Robertmurraya sp. FSL R5-0851: one gene and its partner. The protein of the gene in region 1 interacts with the protein of each later gene in a pairwise test. Links are inferred from orthologs where the notes say so. Each region holds a gene or a part of one and is shown on either strand. Other genes may lie near its edges.

What was found. The genes of interacting proteins can lie anywhere in the genome.
Region 2: the proteins of tpiA (region 1) and pepT interact in binary tests that used the Escherichia coli proteins (3 or more experiments, as listed by UniProt). The link is inferred for Robertmurraya sp. FSL R5-0851 from one-to-one orthologs.

The regions. Positions count from the first base shown.
Region 1 is NZ_JBBOOE010000001.1:4,123,607-4,131,200, forward strand. What follows is about bases 1,485-4,211. They hold tpiA (triose-phosphate isomerase), read right to left. Parts: upstream 3,366-4,211; coding sequence 2,604-3,365; downstream 1,485-2,603. Other genes in these bases: gpmI (2,3-bisphosphoglycerate-independent phosphoglycerate mutase), read right to left, coding at 1,485-2,611; MKX65_RS21200 (phosphoglycerate kinase), read right to left, coding at 3,389-4,211. In the rest of the region: eno (phosphopyruvate hydratase), read right to left, coding at 1-832; more of gpmI, read right to left, coding at 1,076-1,484; more of MKX65_RS21200, read right to left, coding at 4,212-4,573; gap (type I glyceraldehyde-3-phosphate dehydrogenase), read right to left, coding at 4,727-5,734; MKX65_RS21210 (sugar-binding transcriptional regulator), read right to left, coding at 5,784-6,803; MKX65_RS21215 (glutaredoxin family protein), read right to left, coding at 6,931-7,179; rpoN (RNA polymerase factor sigma-54), read right to left, coding at 7,193-7,594. UniProt on the Escherichia coli protein: Involved in the gluconeogenesis. Catalyzes stereospecifically the conversion of dihydroxyacetone phosphate (DHAP) to D-glyceraldehyde-3-phosphate (G3P).
Region 2 is NZ_JBBOOE010000001.1:992,142-999,949, reverse strand. Bases 1,868-4,808 are described here. They hold pepT (peptidase T), read left to right. Parts: upstream 1,868-2,690; coding sequence 2,691-3,926; downstream 3,927-4,808. Other genes in these bases: MKX65_RS05050 (immune inhibitor A domain-containing protein), read left to right, coding at 4,280-4,808; MKX65_RS05060 (YfhD family protein), read left to right, coding at 2,157-2,327; MKX65_RS05065 (YfhE family protein), read left to right, coding at 1,936-2,064. Outside these bases: MKX65_RS05080 (SDR family NAD(P)-dependent oxidoreductase), read left to right, coding at 1-51; recombination regulator RecX, read right to left, coding at 58-855; MKX65_RS05070 (TIGR01777 family oxidoreductase), read left to right, coding at 958-1,860; more of MKX65_RS05050, read left to right, coding at 4,809-6,658; MKX65_RS05040 (MFS transporter), read left to right, coding at 7,356-7,808. UniProt on the Escherichia coli protein: Cleaves the N-terminal amino acid of tripeptides.

The sequences.
Region 1 (7,594 bases):
ATTCTTCGTAGAAGTTAACCATCGCTTCAGAAGATAAACCAGTGCGGCCTTCTCCAGCTAGGTCATATTGCTTTGTTTCTTTGTTGAAGAACTCAGAAGATGCAACGTCCATACCTAAGAAAATGTCTTTTCCAGGCTCATAACCAGCGTTCTTGATTGCTTCCATGATAACTTGTAGAGCTTCACGGTTAGAACCAAGGTTTGGAGCGAATCCACCTTCGTCACCTACAGCTGTGTTAAGACCTTTGTCAGAAAGAACTTTCTTTAATGAATGGAAAATTTCAGCACCCATACGGATTGCTTCTTTGAAAGTAGGAGCTCCTACTGGTAAAATCATGAACTCTTGGAAGTCAACGTTGTTGTCAGCATGTGATCCACCGTTGATGATGTTCATCATTGGAGTTGGAAGTTGCTTCGCGTTGAATCCGCCAAGGTAACGGTATAATGGAAGACCTACAAATTCAGCAGCAGCGTGAGCAACAGCCATAGAAACACCTAGGATTGCGTTAGCTCCTAACTTACCTTTGTTTTCAGTTCCGTCTAATTGGATCATTGTGCGGTCGATTCCAACTTGGTCAGTTACGTCCATACCAATGATTTCTTCAGCGATGATGTTGTTTACATTATCTACCGCTTTTTGAACACCTTTTCCAAGGTAACGTGACTTGTCGCCGTCACGTAGTTCTACTGCTTCGTGCTCACCAGTTGATGCACCAGATGGAACGATTGCGCGTCCAAATGAACCAGACTCAGTGATTACTTCTACTTCTACAGTTGGGTTTCCGCGAGAATCTAATACTTCACGAGCGTATACATGTTGAATATATGGCATAATAAAATCTCTCCTTATAATAGAAAATTTTAATATTGTATCACGAACAGGTCAATTTCACCTTCCGCAAGCTGTTGTTGCTTTGCAACAAAGGCTTACTTCAGGTGGAAACTGCCCTTATTCCTAATTTGAGATGGTCAGTTTCGTCAAAGACGTAAACTGCCTTTTTATTTTTACAAAATGGTCAGTAACGCTTGCTTCCGCCATGTGCTAGCAGGTCCGGCTTTCACAATCGAAACTAACTTACTTCTTAAATAATGTCTTCCCAGTCATTTCAGCTGGTTGTGCTACGTTTAATAGTTCAAGCATCGTTGGGGCAAGGTCGCCAAGGATTCCGTCTTCACGAAGCTCCACGCCTTCCTTTGTTACGATCACTGGAACGGGGTTAGTGGTGTGAGCAGTCATTGGGTTGCCTTCTAAAGTGACTACTTCATCAGCATTCCCATGATCCGCCGTGATTATCGCTGTTCCTCCTTTTTTAATGATCAGATCAACGACACGACCTAGGCACTCATCCACTGTTTCAATCGCTTTGATTGTCGGTTCTAACATTCCAGAGTGTCCAACCATATCAGGGTTCGCATAGTTCAAGATAATCGCATCGAAGTTGTCTTCCTCGATTTCTTTTACTAATGCGTCTGTTACTTCATACGCACTCATTTCTGGTTGCAAATCGTATGTTGCCACCTTTGGTGAGTTGATCAAGATACGCTTTTCACCAGGGAATTCCGCCTCACGTCCACCGCTCATGAAGAACGTTACGTGTGGGTATTTTTCTGTTTCAGCGATACGAAGCTGTGACAGATTGTTTTGAGATAACACTTCACCGAGTGTGTTATCAAGGTTTGTAGGTTCGAAGGCAACATATCCATCAACCGTTTCACTAAAGTGTGTTAAGCACACGAAGTTTAAGTGTTGTGGATGCTTATCGCCACGGTCGAACGAACGGAAATCTTTATTTGTGAACGTGTTAGAGATTTGGATCGCACGGTCTGGACGGAAGTTATAGAAAATAACTGCGTCGTTATCAGAAATCGTTGCAACCGGCTCTCCATTTTCCTTTTTCAAAACAGATGGAAGAACGAATTCGTCGAAGATTCCGTTGTTGTAAGAGTCTTCTACGACATCCATAGCGTTTGAGTAGGCAGGCCCTTCTCCGTACACCATTGCACGGTAAGATTTTTCTACACGTTCCCAACGCTTGTCACGGTCCATCGAGTAGTAACGACCAGAGATCGTTGCAAACTGACCAACACCGTATTCTTTCATCTTTTCTTCTGCTTGCTTAATAAAGTCAGCAGCAGATTGTGGTGCTACGTCGCGGCCATCTAAGAATGCGTGAACGTATACGTTGTTCACACCTTCCTGAGCAGCTAACTTTAGTAGCGCAAATAAATGCTGAATATGACTGTGAACACCACCATCAGATAATAATCCAAATAGGTGAAGGTTTGTTCCCTTTTCTTTCACGTGATTAATGGCATTTAAAAACGTTTCATTACGTTCAAATTCGCCTTCACGAATGGATACGTTCACACGTGTTAAGCTTTGGTACACAATACGTCCTGCACCGATGTTCAAGTGGCCCACTTCGGAATTACCCATTTGACCTTCAGGTAATCCTACCGCTTCCCCAGAAGCAGTAAGCTGTGCGTGTGGGTAGCTGTTCCAAAAACGATCAAAATTTGGTTTTTTCGATTGTGCAACTGCATTTCCCATACGCTCGCCACGAAGAGCGAAGCCGTCAAGGATGATTAATGCAACAGGAGACTTACTCATTCTTACCTGCCTCCAGTAATTGTACAAACGAATCAGCTTCTAAGCTTGCTCCACCAACTAAAGCGCCGTCGATATCTGGCTGTGCCATGTACTCAGCGATGTTACCTGGTTTTACACTTCCACCGTATTGAATGCGAACCGCAGCTGCTACTTCGTTAGAGTAGTTGTCTGCAACTACTTGGCGAATATGTGCACATACCTCGTTTGCATCTTCAGCAGTAGAAGATTTACCTGTTCCAATTGCCCAGATTGGCTCATAAGCGATAACTGTTTGCTTAACTTGCTCATCTGTTAAGCCAACAAGTGCTTTTTTCACTTGATCGCCCACAAGCGCATTTGTTTCACCAGCTTCACGTTGCTCTAAAGTTTCCCCACAGCAAACGATTGGTGTAATACCATGCTTGAATGCAGCAAGAGTTTTCTTATTCACAGACTCGTCTGTTTCATTGAACATTTCACGACGCTCAGAGTGACCGATGATCACATATTGAACACCAAGATCAGCTAGAGCTGGTGCAGAAACTTCACCTGTGAATGCTCCGCTTTCTTCAAAGTGCATGTTTTGAGCACCAATTTTTACTTCTGTTCCTTTTGCTCCGTCAACTAAACGCTCTAAAAATAAAGCTGGTGCACAAATCACAGAATCTACTTTTTCAGAAGAAGGAACGATTGACTTTACTTCATTCAAAAAGCTCGTTGCTTCTGAAAGAGTTTTATGCATTTTCCAGTTACCGGCAATAATAGGTTTACGCATGGTTTTCATCCTCTCTAAAATTATTACTTATCGTTTAACGCAACGACTCCAGGAAGAACTTTTCCTTCCATGAACTCAAGAGAAGCTCCGCCACCTGTAGAAATATGGCTCATTTTATCAGCAAGGTTGAATTTTTCAACGGCTGCAGCTGAATCTCCACCGCCGATAACAGAATATGTACCTTCAGATGCTGCTAATGCTTCTGCTACTGCCTTTGTTCCGTTTGCAAACGAATCTAATTCGAATACACCCATTGGTCCGTTCCAAATAACAAGCTTAGACTCTTTAATTACATTGCTGTAAAGCTCAGCTGTTTTTGGTCCGATATCTAGCGCTTCCCAATCAGCAGGGATTTCATTGATTGCTACTGCTTTTTTGTTTGCACTATCAGAGAAATCGTCAGCAACGATCACATCAACTGGCATATAAAACTTAACGCCTTTTTCTTCTGCTTTCTTAATGAAAGAAAGAGCTAAGTCAATCTTATCAGCTTCTAATAGTGACTTACCTACTTCATGGCCCTGAGATTTAACAAATGTATAAGCTAAGCCACCGCCGATGATTAGGTTGTCTACTTTATCTAAAAGATTGTCGATTACACCAATCTTGTCTTTTACTTTTGCTCCACCGATGATTGCAGTAAATGGTCTTTCCGGATTAGAAAGAGCTTTTCCAAGAACATCAAGTTCTTTTTCCATTAATAGACCAGATACAGCTGGTAGGTGGTGAGCGATTCCTTCTGTTGAAGCATGTGCACGGTGTGCAGCTCCAAATGCATCATTCACGTATACGTCAGCTAGCTCAGCGAATGCTTTTGCTAATTCTGGATCATTCTTTTCTTCACCAGCATAGAAACGAACGTTTTCTAATAAAAGAACATCGCCTTCAGCCATTTCAGAAACTAAAGCTTTTACGCTATCTCCGTAAGCTTCGTCCGCCTTCTTCACGTCTTTATTAAGAAGCTCTGATAAACGACCTGCCACTGGAGTTAAACGCATTTCCTCTACTACAGCACCCTTTGGACGACCAAGATGGCTAGCTAAAATAACTTTTGCACCTTGCTCTGTTAGGTATTGAATAGTTGGAAGTGCTGCACGAATACGAGTTTCGTCCGTAATTTGTCCATCCTTCATAGGTACGTTGAAATCTACGCGGCAAAATACTCTTTTACCTTTTAAATCAATGTCTTTTACGCTTTTCTTGTTCATCGGAAAATCCTCCTATTTAGCATAAGCTTTGAACATTAGAAAAGGAGGGGGATTTGATCCCTCTCCCCTTTTTAAACCTATTTTGCTACAAAATGGAAAGGGTTAAACCCATAATCCATTTATTAGCGCAATTGAAGTTTTTTTCCCTTAAGATTAAAGGCCTTTAGAAGCGATGTATTCAGCAAGGTCAACTACGCGGTTAGAGTAACCAGACTCGTTGTCATACCAAGAAATAACTTTCGCCATGTTGCCTTCCATAACCATAGTAGAAAGAGCATCGATTGTAGAAGAAGCTGGGCTACCGTTGTAGTCAGTAGAAACTAGTGGCTCTTCAGAGTAATCAAGGATTCCTTTTAAGTCACCTTCAGATGCTGCTTTAAGTGCTGCATTGATTTCGTCAACAGTTACATCTTTATCAAGTTCTACAACTAAGTCAACTAAAGAAACGTTTGGAGTTGGAACACGCATAGCTCCACCGTTTAACTTACCTTTAAGTTCAGGAAGAACTAAAGATACAGCTTTAGCAGCACCAGTTGATGTAGGGATGATGTTTTCAGCAGCTGCACGAGCACGACGTAAATCTTTGTGTGGTAAGTCTAAGATTTGTTGGTCGTTCGTGTAAGAGTGAACAGTTGTCATCATACCACGGCGAACACCGAAGTTGTCGTTAAGAACTTTAGCAAATGGAGCTAAACAGTTTGTCGTACAAGATGCGTTAGAGATAACGTGGTGGTTAGCTGCATCGTACTTGTCGTCGTTAACACCCATTACGATTGTGATATCTTCATCAGTTGCAGGAGCAGAGATGATTACTTTTTTAGCGCCAGCTTCTAAGTGCTTAGCAGCGTCAGAACGCTTAGTGAAACGACCAGTAGATTCAACTACTACTTCAACTCCAAGGTCTCCCCATCCAAGTTGAGCTGGGTCGCGCTCAGCGATAACTTTTACTTTTGTTCCGCCAACTACTAGGTAGTCGCCGTCAACAGTTACGTCTTCTTTAAGCTTGCCGTGAACTGTGTCATATTTTAAAAGGTGAGCAAGTGTGTTTGCATCAGTTAAGTCGTTTACTGCTACAACCTCTACGTTAGGGTTTGTTAATGCTGCGCGGAAAACGTTACGTCCAATTCTACCAAAACCGTTAATACCTAATTTTACTGCCATGATTTGTTTCCTCCTTTAATTCAATAAGGATATATTTTATTTAAGGGGGTTAACCCTGTAATAACTGTGTTGCGGCTCCTTCGTCCGTAATTAATACGGTGTTCTTTGGAGCTTGCTTCATATAAGAGCGAATTGCTTTTTCCTTTGAAGCTCCACCAGCAACGGCGAGCACATGCCCGGTCTTTACTAGGTCATCGAGTTGAAGTCCAACTGTTCTTACTTTGTGGACCACTTCTCCCGCTTCGTTAAAGTAATACCCGAATGCTTCACCAACCGCTTGCCTTTCTTCGATTTTACGTAAGTCCTCCGCGCTTGTTCGCCGGCGTTGGGCCATTGTCATAGCGTCTCCTACTCCGTGTAAAACCATGCTTGCAGATTTGATTAAACCTAGAACTTCTTTAATATGAGGTTCCTTCAACATCATGTGGTACGTTTCACTGCTTACTTGATCAGGGACATAGAGCACCTTGTGGCTTGATTTGGTTCTTTCAGCCATTTTGGCACAAATGGTATTGGCTTGATTTTGAACATCTTCCCCAATTCCCCCACGTCCTGGTACAAAAAGAAGATCTTTGCCAAGGTCAGGAGTTAGCATCTCTGCTACAGTGGCCATTGTTGTACCACCAGTAACTGCGATGATATTTTTTCCCTGCAACGAATTTTTCATACAAAGAGCACAAGCTCTTCCTAATTCGCTTTTTACCCATGGTGACTCATCACTGTTACCCGCTACAATGATCACTTGCTGAATACCAAGTTTCCTTCGGAGTCTTTCTTCCATTTTGTCGATACCTGATATCTCACGCATAACCGCTTCTAATCCCTCTAGTAATTCCCTTCCATCTTCAGTTAGACTCATTCCTACACTTGATATAGTGATTAAATCTTGTTCTTTTAAGAAGGATACTTCACTTCTGAGGACTCGTTCTGTTACACCAAGACTGACAGATAAGCTTCGACGACCTACTGGCTCCATGGAACCTATGTATTGTAAAATGTGAAAACGTTCCTGCATAACAGAGAGCAAATCAGGTAATAATCTTTTTTGGATATCAATGATCGACTGCATATTGATGTCTCCTTCATCCTATATGGACATTTTATGTCCCTCATAGACATAATGTGTCCCGCTGAAGGTAAAAAAAATCACCCCTGCTACAAAACTTATTCTAACAGGTGCGATTTCCCTTTTCAACTCATATACGGTGTATTTTTTTTGTAAGCGCTTCGTTTATGAACATTTTGTCTAACTGTCCATACTGAAGCTCCTCTCCGTCCAGAACAACGACAGGAATCATTAACCCATACTGCTCTGTCCATTCATCATTTGTATCAATGTCTTTCTCAACGATTTCAAACTCCCAGCTTTCCTGAAGTTCGGCTAGGATCGCTTTTCCTTTTTCACATAATGGGCATCTTTTTCTAGTATAAAACTCAATAATCATTAAACAATCTCCTTTAAAATCTCTTTCGCTTTGATGAAGATGGGATTCCGAGCTGATCCCGGTACTTAGCCACTGTTCTCCTGGATATCACAAATCCATCGTTTTCTTTTAATATATCTAAAATTTCCTGATCGGAATAAGGCTTTGCTTTATCTTCCCCTTCGATCAGTTTCTTAATGGCATCTTTCACCTGATTAGACGATGTGGCCTCTGAATTGGTCGTGGAAACCATGTTCGTAAAGAACGATTTTAATTCAAATGTTCCAAATGGGGTTTGCATATACTTTTCACGGACCGCCCGGCTAACCGTGGACTCATGAACCTCTATTTCCTCTGCAATTTCTCTCATCGTCATCGGCTTTATGTGCAACGGCCCTTTTTCGAAAAAGTCCTGCTGTCTTTGCACAATCGCAAG
Region 2 (7,808 bases), 3.1 Mb from region 1 along the record:
ATTATTTTTTCACAGAAAGAGAAAGAATGTGTCGTGATTGAGTCCAAATAAACGATTTTATTTGGACTCTAAATACTGTGTTATAGTGTCAATGGAAAAACCTTTTCGATAAAGGGCTTGCTTCATTTTTTGTTCATACTCATATCCAGTATATTTACTGTATTTACGTTCCAACTTTTCTGCTTGATAACGCAATGACTCCATTTCTTCGTTATCACTTGTTTCTTCGATTTGCTCAAGAGCAACTTGGTTGACCTGTGAGTTATATCCTTTTCTGAATAAAAGTTGGTCGATCTTTTGTTTCATGATTTTCTGTGATTCTTGTTTGTTTTTCTTCATATATTTCTCACATAAAGCAACCGCTTTTTCAAGCTGTAGTTCAAATGGAAACTCATCCATCGCTTCTAGAATATATGTTTCAGCTATTCCTTTTTCCTTCAGTTCTCTCTTGATAACGGTTGGTCCTTTATCCGTTGTATTCATTTGAGTTCTTACATAGGCAAAGGCAAGCTGTTCATCATTTAGAAATTGGTATTCGTTCAGTTTATGAATGACCTCTTGAATGATTACCTCATCCACTTCTTTTTCAACTAAATGTTTTCTTACTTCAGCTTCTGTTCGCATCATTCGTGATAAATAATTTACTGCTGTGTTGTAAGCTTTTCGTATATCATCTGAATACGCTATTTCCGATAAGAGAAGGTCATCAAGCTCCATACCCTTTTTCAGGCTGTGTTTGATTAGTACGTCCTCATCCACACTAAAACCATATTCTTCTCCTTTTCCATGATCAAGGAAAATATTATAACGATCGGTTCGTTTTTTTTGAACAGTTATTTTTGTGATTGTTGGCATCTTTATTCACCTCTTGTAGTAATGTAGCACATTTGAGTACGCTGAAAATGAAGGCAATCTTGTAGAATAAAAGTAAATGATTTTTTATAAGGAGGAAAGCTGATGCGAATTGCCATAACAGGCGGGACTGGACTTGTCGGCAATGCTCTTACTGAATCTCTCAGAGCGGACGGACATGATCTTTATATTTTAACGCGTAATCCCGAAAATGGGTATCAAAAAGGGGTCACTTATGTGAAGTGGCTTTCAAGTAGGGCAGATCCTGCTAGCGAGCTTGAGGCTGTTGATGTATTCATTAATCTCGCCGGGGAGTCCATTAATAGTGGACGATGGTCAGATAAAAGGAAAGCATCCATATTAAATAGCAGAGTAAGCGCAACGAACGAGGTAGTTTCTATCATAAAACACTTAAAGCAAAAACCAAAATTACTTATCAATGCCAGCGCGATAGGCTTTTATGGTACCTCCACTGTCGATACTTTTACTGAAGCAACCGAAAAAGCAGGTGATGATTTCCTTGCTCAGACGGTGGAAAAATGGGAGGCCGCAACCTTTGAGGCTAGAGAGTTTGGGGTGCGAACTGTATTTGCTCGCTTTGGAGTCATTTTAGACAAAAAAGATGGTGCTCTGCCGAGAATCGCTCTTCCTTATCATTTGTTTGCAGGAGGAACGGTTGGTTCTGGGGATCAATGGCTTTCTTGGATACATATAAAAGATGTCGTTAGCGGACTTCGGCATGTAATTGAATCAACTGAGCTGGCTGGTCCCGTCAATTTTTGTGCTCCTCATGCAGTGACGATGAAGAGTTTTGGAAAAACACTTGGGTCGGTCTTAAATCGTCCCCACTGGATACCTGCCCCATCGTTTGCGCTTCAACTTTTACTTGGTGAAATGAGCATGCTTGTGCTCGAAGGACAAAAAGTTATTCCTGAAAAGTTAATTAAGAGTGGGTTTTCGTTCACCTTTCCGACTCTTGAAGAAGCTCTTTCTAATATTTACTCATAAAAGAAGTATGCAAATGGAGTGTTAAGGTAAAAATTAGTAACGTGATTACTACCTTAATGAAAGGATGTTTTTTGAATGAGTGATAAGAAGAAAAAGGATAAGTCTAAAAGCACGTTGTCGAGCATGCAAGAGGTCACTTACTCACGTGAGTTCAAGCTTGCTGACCAAGCAGGAGGATTCTCTGGTAAAAAGTCGAGACATTAAACTTTTTCCATTCATAACAATGTCCGGGAAGGTAAAGGATAAAAGTACGGGAATATGTTACATTTCCGTACTTTTTTCTATGAAAGGGGCAGATGGCATTGAGTAAAAAACAAACACTTCCACAAACACCAAAGAATTTGAAATCAGACGGGTTGGATGTAGAATTTAGCCGTGACCTAGCAGACCATGACGACTTAGAAGCAATGGCTCGTTCAAAAGCGGCAGATAAGCGTGCTAAAAACGGACAAAACCAAAAGTTCTAAGCAAGAGACCGAAGTTGTGCACAACATTATCCACAGTCTTGTGGATAATGTTAACAATTCATCTTAAATATGTATATAAAGGGCTCCCCTAACCAACAGTTATTCACACCCCCTGTGCAAAACCGGGTGAAAACTGGGTGACAGACACCCTTCGTGGACACTTTATGCTGTTTTGTCCACGGAGGGTGTCTGTCACCGCTCGTGGACACTTCGGGGTGGTTTGTCCACCTGTGATGGACAGACCCCCCATTTTCCCTCGTTAAAAATGGGGCATGACACTGGTTTTCCTCTATGATAATATGATTCTTGTAGTTACATAAATTTAGTAACTCGAATTATCACCCAAAGGAGCTGAATTGTGCTTTGAAAATCGAGTTGATTGATCGTTTTATTTCTTATGTTGTTATTGACACACAATCAAATGACGAAAGCAACACCTGCCCTTCCACCCCTGGACAGCTTATTCTTGCTAATAAACTAGTAGATGAGCTAAAGTCCATTGGCCTAGAAGATGTTAGTATAGATGACAATGGCTATGTGATGGCCACCCTTCCAGCAAATACAGATAAAAAAGTTCCAACGATTGGTTTCTTAGCCCATCTGGACACCGCGACCGATTTTACCGGCAACGGAGTGAATCCATTACTTCATGATAATTATGACGGCAACGATATCCTACTCAACGAAGACCTACATATTGTCCTTTCACCAAAGGATTTTCCTAATTTAAAAAACTACATCGGACATCATTTAATTACAACCGATGGAACTACTTTACTTGGCGCTGATAATAAAGCGGGAATAGCTGAAATTATGACTGCTATGGCTTACTTGGTACAGCATCCGGAGATTAAACATGGGAAAATTCGAGTTGCGTTTACACCTGATGAGGAAATTGGACGTGGTCCACATAAATTTGATGTAGATAAATTCGCTGCCACATATGCCTATACCGTGGATGGGGGCCCTATCGGCGAGCTTCAATACGAAAGTTTCAGTGCTGCTGCTGCAAAGTTAACAATTAAAGGAAATAATATACACCCTGGTACGGCAAAAGGTAAAATGGTTAATTCAGCTAAAATAGCAATGGAATTAAACAGCCTTCTTCCAAGTGAAGAAGCACCGGAGTATACAGAGGGCTATGAAGGTTTCTACCATCTTCTTTCCTTCCATGGAGATGTTGAAAAGACTGTCCTTAGTTACATTATTCGTGATTTTGACCGATCAAGCTTCAATAATAGAAAAGCTACGATGGAAAAAATCGTTACTAACTTGAACGAAAAGTACGGGCAAGGAACCATTGTACTTGAGCTTCATGATCAATACTTTAATATGAGAGAGAAGATTGAACCGGTCAAAGAGATTGTTGATATTGCTCACAAGGCAATGACGAACCTTGGCATTGAGCCGATTATCGAGCCCATACGTGGAGGAACGGATGGTTCTCAACTTTCCTATATGGGGCTACCAACTCCAAATATTTTCACTGGTGGAGAGAACTTCCACGGGAAATTTGAGTTTATCTCCATTGATAACATGCTAAAGGCAACAAATGTGATAGTGGAAATCGCTCGACTATTTGAAGAAAAAACAAACTAAATGGTGACTGTGCGCCCCACGTGGACAAATCAGCCTAATTTGTCCACGGAGGGTGTCTGTCACCTTTTTTTAATCAACCACCTAGTCTATTAATCCTAAAAGAAATCAATATCCCTTCCTTAGGATGACATTCTCATATCTTCTTATTCTCTCCTTCTCATCCGTTTATCTATCCTTTTTATAGTAAAATATTCACAGTATTTCCATACATATACACAAGAATAATCAGTCACTTTTCCCTATAAACATTTTCAAATTATTCTGATATATTTGAATCACTCGTGTTACTAAATAATTGAAATTCTATATACCTTTTCAACTAGTAACATAGACCATCGGATGGAGGGAAAAATTTGAAAATCTCAAAAGTTATATCCTCGACCGCTGCTTTGGCACTATGTGTAGGGATGCTTTCTACAACTCTACCCTTTAGTTCAAAAATAGCAGCAGAATCAGCAAGTGGTTCACACGCTTCCCACTCACATGCAAGTGGTTCCCCCTTTGACCTCGGAATTGCCAATGACGAGCGATTAATCAAAATGCTAAAAGCTTCAGGTAAAATCACACAGAATGCAAGCCCAGCAGAGGCAGAAAAAGCTCTAAACAAATTCCTACAAAACAAAGCCACATCAGCTGAAAAAGAAGCTGGTGAGCTCCATGAAAAAGAAGAAGATGTTCGTACCGCTCTTCAAAAGGAAATGAAAAATTCTAGCTTAACAAACGGAAAAGGAAACAAGCTTGGTCAGACAAAGAAGCAATCCGTTGACTCTGTTCAAGAAGAAGCATGGGACGGTGGCATGCGTACAGATAAAGTACTTGTTGTGCTAATGGAATACCCTGACCTCCCTCACAATACTCTTACCCCTGAAGAAACCGATATGTACTACAAGGGTGAAGAGGCATACTCTCAGGCTCACTATCAGGACATGCTTTTTGGAACAGGTGGCTGGAAAGGTCCAGATGGTAAAACCTACGTATCTATGAAACAATATTATGAACAACAATCTGGTGGCAGTTACTCTGTCGAAGGTACGGTCGCTGGTTGGTATGAAGCAAGTCAACCGGCTGCTTATTACGGTGGAAACGTTCCTACTCCAGACGGTAGTGATGCACGACCTCGAACGTTAATTACTGAAGCACTCAAAGCTGCGGCAGCAGATCCAAATGTAAATCTTGAAGATTATGACGAATGGGATCGTTATGACCTTGATGGCGATGGAGATTACCTTGAGCCAGACGGACTGGTTGATCACCTAATGGTCATTCACTCTGGTGTTGGTGAAGAAGCAGGCGGTGGAAAAATAGGTGGAGACGCCATTTGGTCTCACCGTTGGAATCTTGGTTCTGTAACAAGAATTCCAGGTACTACAGCTACTGTCCCTTACTGGGGTGGAACAATGGCTGCTTACGACTACACAGTTGAACCTGAAGACGGGGCAGTTGGAGTAATGGCTCATGAATTCGGTCACGATTTAGGCCTTCCAGATGAATATGACACTCAATATACTGGAGCTGGCGAGGCTGTTGCCTACTGGTCAATCATGGCAAGTGGCAGCTGGGCAGGAGATCTTCCTGGTTCTATGCCAACCGGCTTTAGCCCATACATGAAAGAAATGCTACAAGCCTCTGCAGGTGGCAACTGGCAAACAGGTACTGAAATTGACATTGCAGATGTATCTAAAGCAGGAGTTGAAGTTCTTCTTGATGAAGCAGCTACAAAAGGTACGAATAACGATGTGTTAAAAGTAACACTTCCTGACAAAGAAACCGTCATCACTTCTCCCTACAGTGGAGAATCAATGTATTTCTCCGGTAGCGATAACGATTTAGATAACTCTTTATCTACTACTCTAGATTTATCAGATGCAACCTCTGCAAAGTTGACATTTAAAACTTGGTACGACATTGAAGTGGATTGGGATTATGCTTCTGTTCAGGTTAATGGTGAGACGATTCCAGGAAACCTAACAACAACAACTAATCCACATGACCAAAACCCTGGTCATGGAATTACAGGCTCTTCTAATGGAGAGTGGGTGGATGCAGAATTCGACTTATCAGCGTTTGTTGGTCAAGAGGTTGAACTATCTATCAACTACTGGACTGATGTAGCTGCAGTTCTTCCAGGTCTTTATGTAGACGATGTAGCAGTAAGTGTTAACGGCGAACAGGTAGTATTTGACGACACTGAAGGAGAATCATCATTCCTCTCTGATGGCTTCTCTAAATCAAACGGAGTTGTAACTTCCGAGCATTACTACCTACTTGAATGGCGTAGCCACAACGGCGTTGATGAAGGGTTAGCAAATATTCGTCGTGGTGCAAGCTTAATGAGCTATGACGAAGGCTTAGTCGTTTGGTATGTTGATAAAAAGTACGATTCTAACTGGACTGGAATTCATCCTGGGGATGGTTTTGTTGGTGTCGTTGACGCGGATCAGCACACGAATTACTGGAGTGATGGTGCAGTTGGTTCTACTCGCTACCAAATTCATGATGCAGCCTTCAATGTTAATAAAACAGATAAAATGTTCTTAGATTACACTAGTATTCTAGGAATCACGATGAAAGATAATTTTACTCAACGCTCTCCATTATTTGATGACAGTGCAGATTATTCAAACAAAGGCTTGGTTGATGCCGGACGTAACGTACCTCAATTGGGGTTAAAAGTTCGTGTAATTGGCCAAAGTGCTGACGGAACAGTAGGTAAAATCCTTCTATTTAAATAAGAACTAAGACGGACGATGGAGCACGCGCTCCATCGTCTTTTTTCTGTGGTATTTCCATTTTTTTCTGAAAATTGAAATCCTTTTTGATATGATGAAGGTAGAGATTCAAACTACATAACGGAGGTCATTCATGGAACGTTTGACAAACCATTTAATTGTCATTTCGTTTGACTGCTTATCAAGCTTAGACTTTCCACTGCTAGAAACACTACCGAATTTTCAAAAGCTACTAAGAAATAGCTCCTACTGCAAAAATGTACAGACGATTTATCCCTCTGTTACGTATCCTTGTCATGCAACAATTGTAACTGGAAAACTACCAAAGAATCATGGAATTATTAATAACACCTTACTTCAGCCTGGAAAAGTCTCTCCGGATTGGTATTGGTACAGAAAAGATATCCAAGGAAAGTATACAAAAGCTTGCCACGGTTATTCACCAGAAAAAAGTGACTACAATACCCTCTTCATTGCAAGCGGCAATGGAATCCGAACAGGCCAAGCCCTAACATCCATAAGGCTTATTGATGAAGGTCCAACTCTAGCTCGCCTCCTTGGGCTCGACCTAGGTGCAGTTGATGGGAGAGTGTTAGAAGAGTTACTAATAATGTAAAACGTTTGTAAAAATAGTTCCAAACCTAATCTATGAAACTGTTTTTTATGTAAAAATGGAAGTAACCATTCAAGGGGGAATCTTATGAAGCGCTTTAGCAGAGAAGAGAAAAGCTGGATTATGTATGATTGGGCAAGCTCTGCTTATTCTATCATTATCTCTACTGCTGTCTTTCCACTGTTTTATAAGGCAGCAGCTAATAACTCCGGAGTTGATGCAGCCGATTCAACTGCGTATTTAGGCTATACCATCGCAATTGCAACTTCCATTCTAGCTCTACTAGCTCCCATTTTGGGTACAATTGCGGATTATCAAGGCTTTAAGAAAAAGTTTTTTACCTTCTTTGTTGCATTAGGCATATCAATGACCGCAGCACTAGCTTTTGTTCCCAGTGACCAATGGTTATGGCTTTTAATTTTTTACACGATCGCTGTAATTGGTTCGTCCGGATCGAATGTATTCTATGATGCCTTTTTGGTTGATGTTGCCACAGAGGATCGAATGAGTCGTGTGTCAGCACGTGGGTTTAGTCTTGGG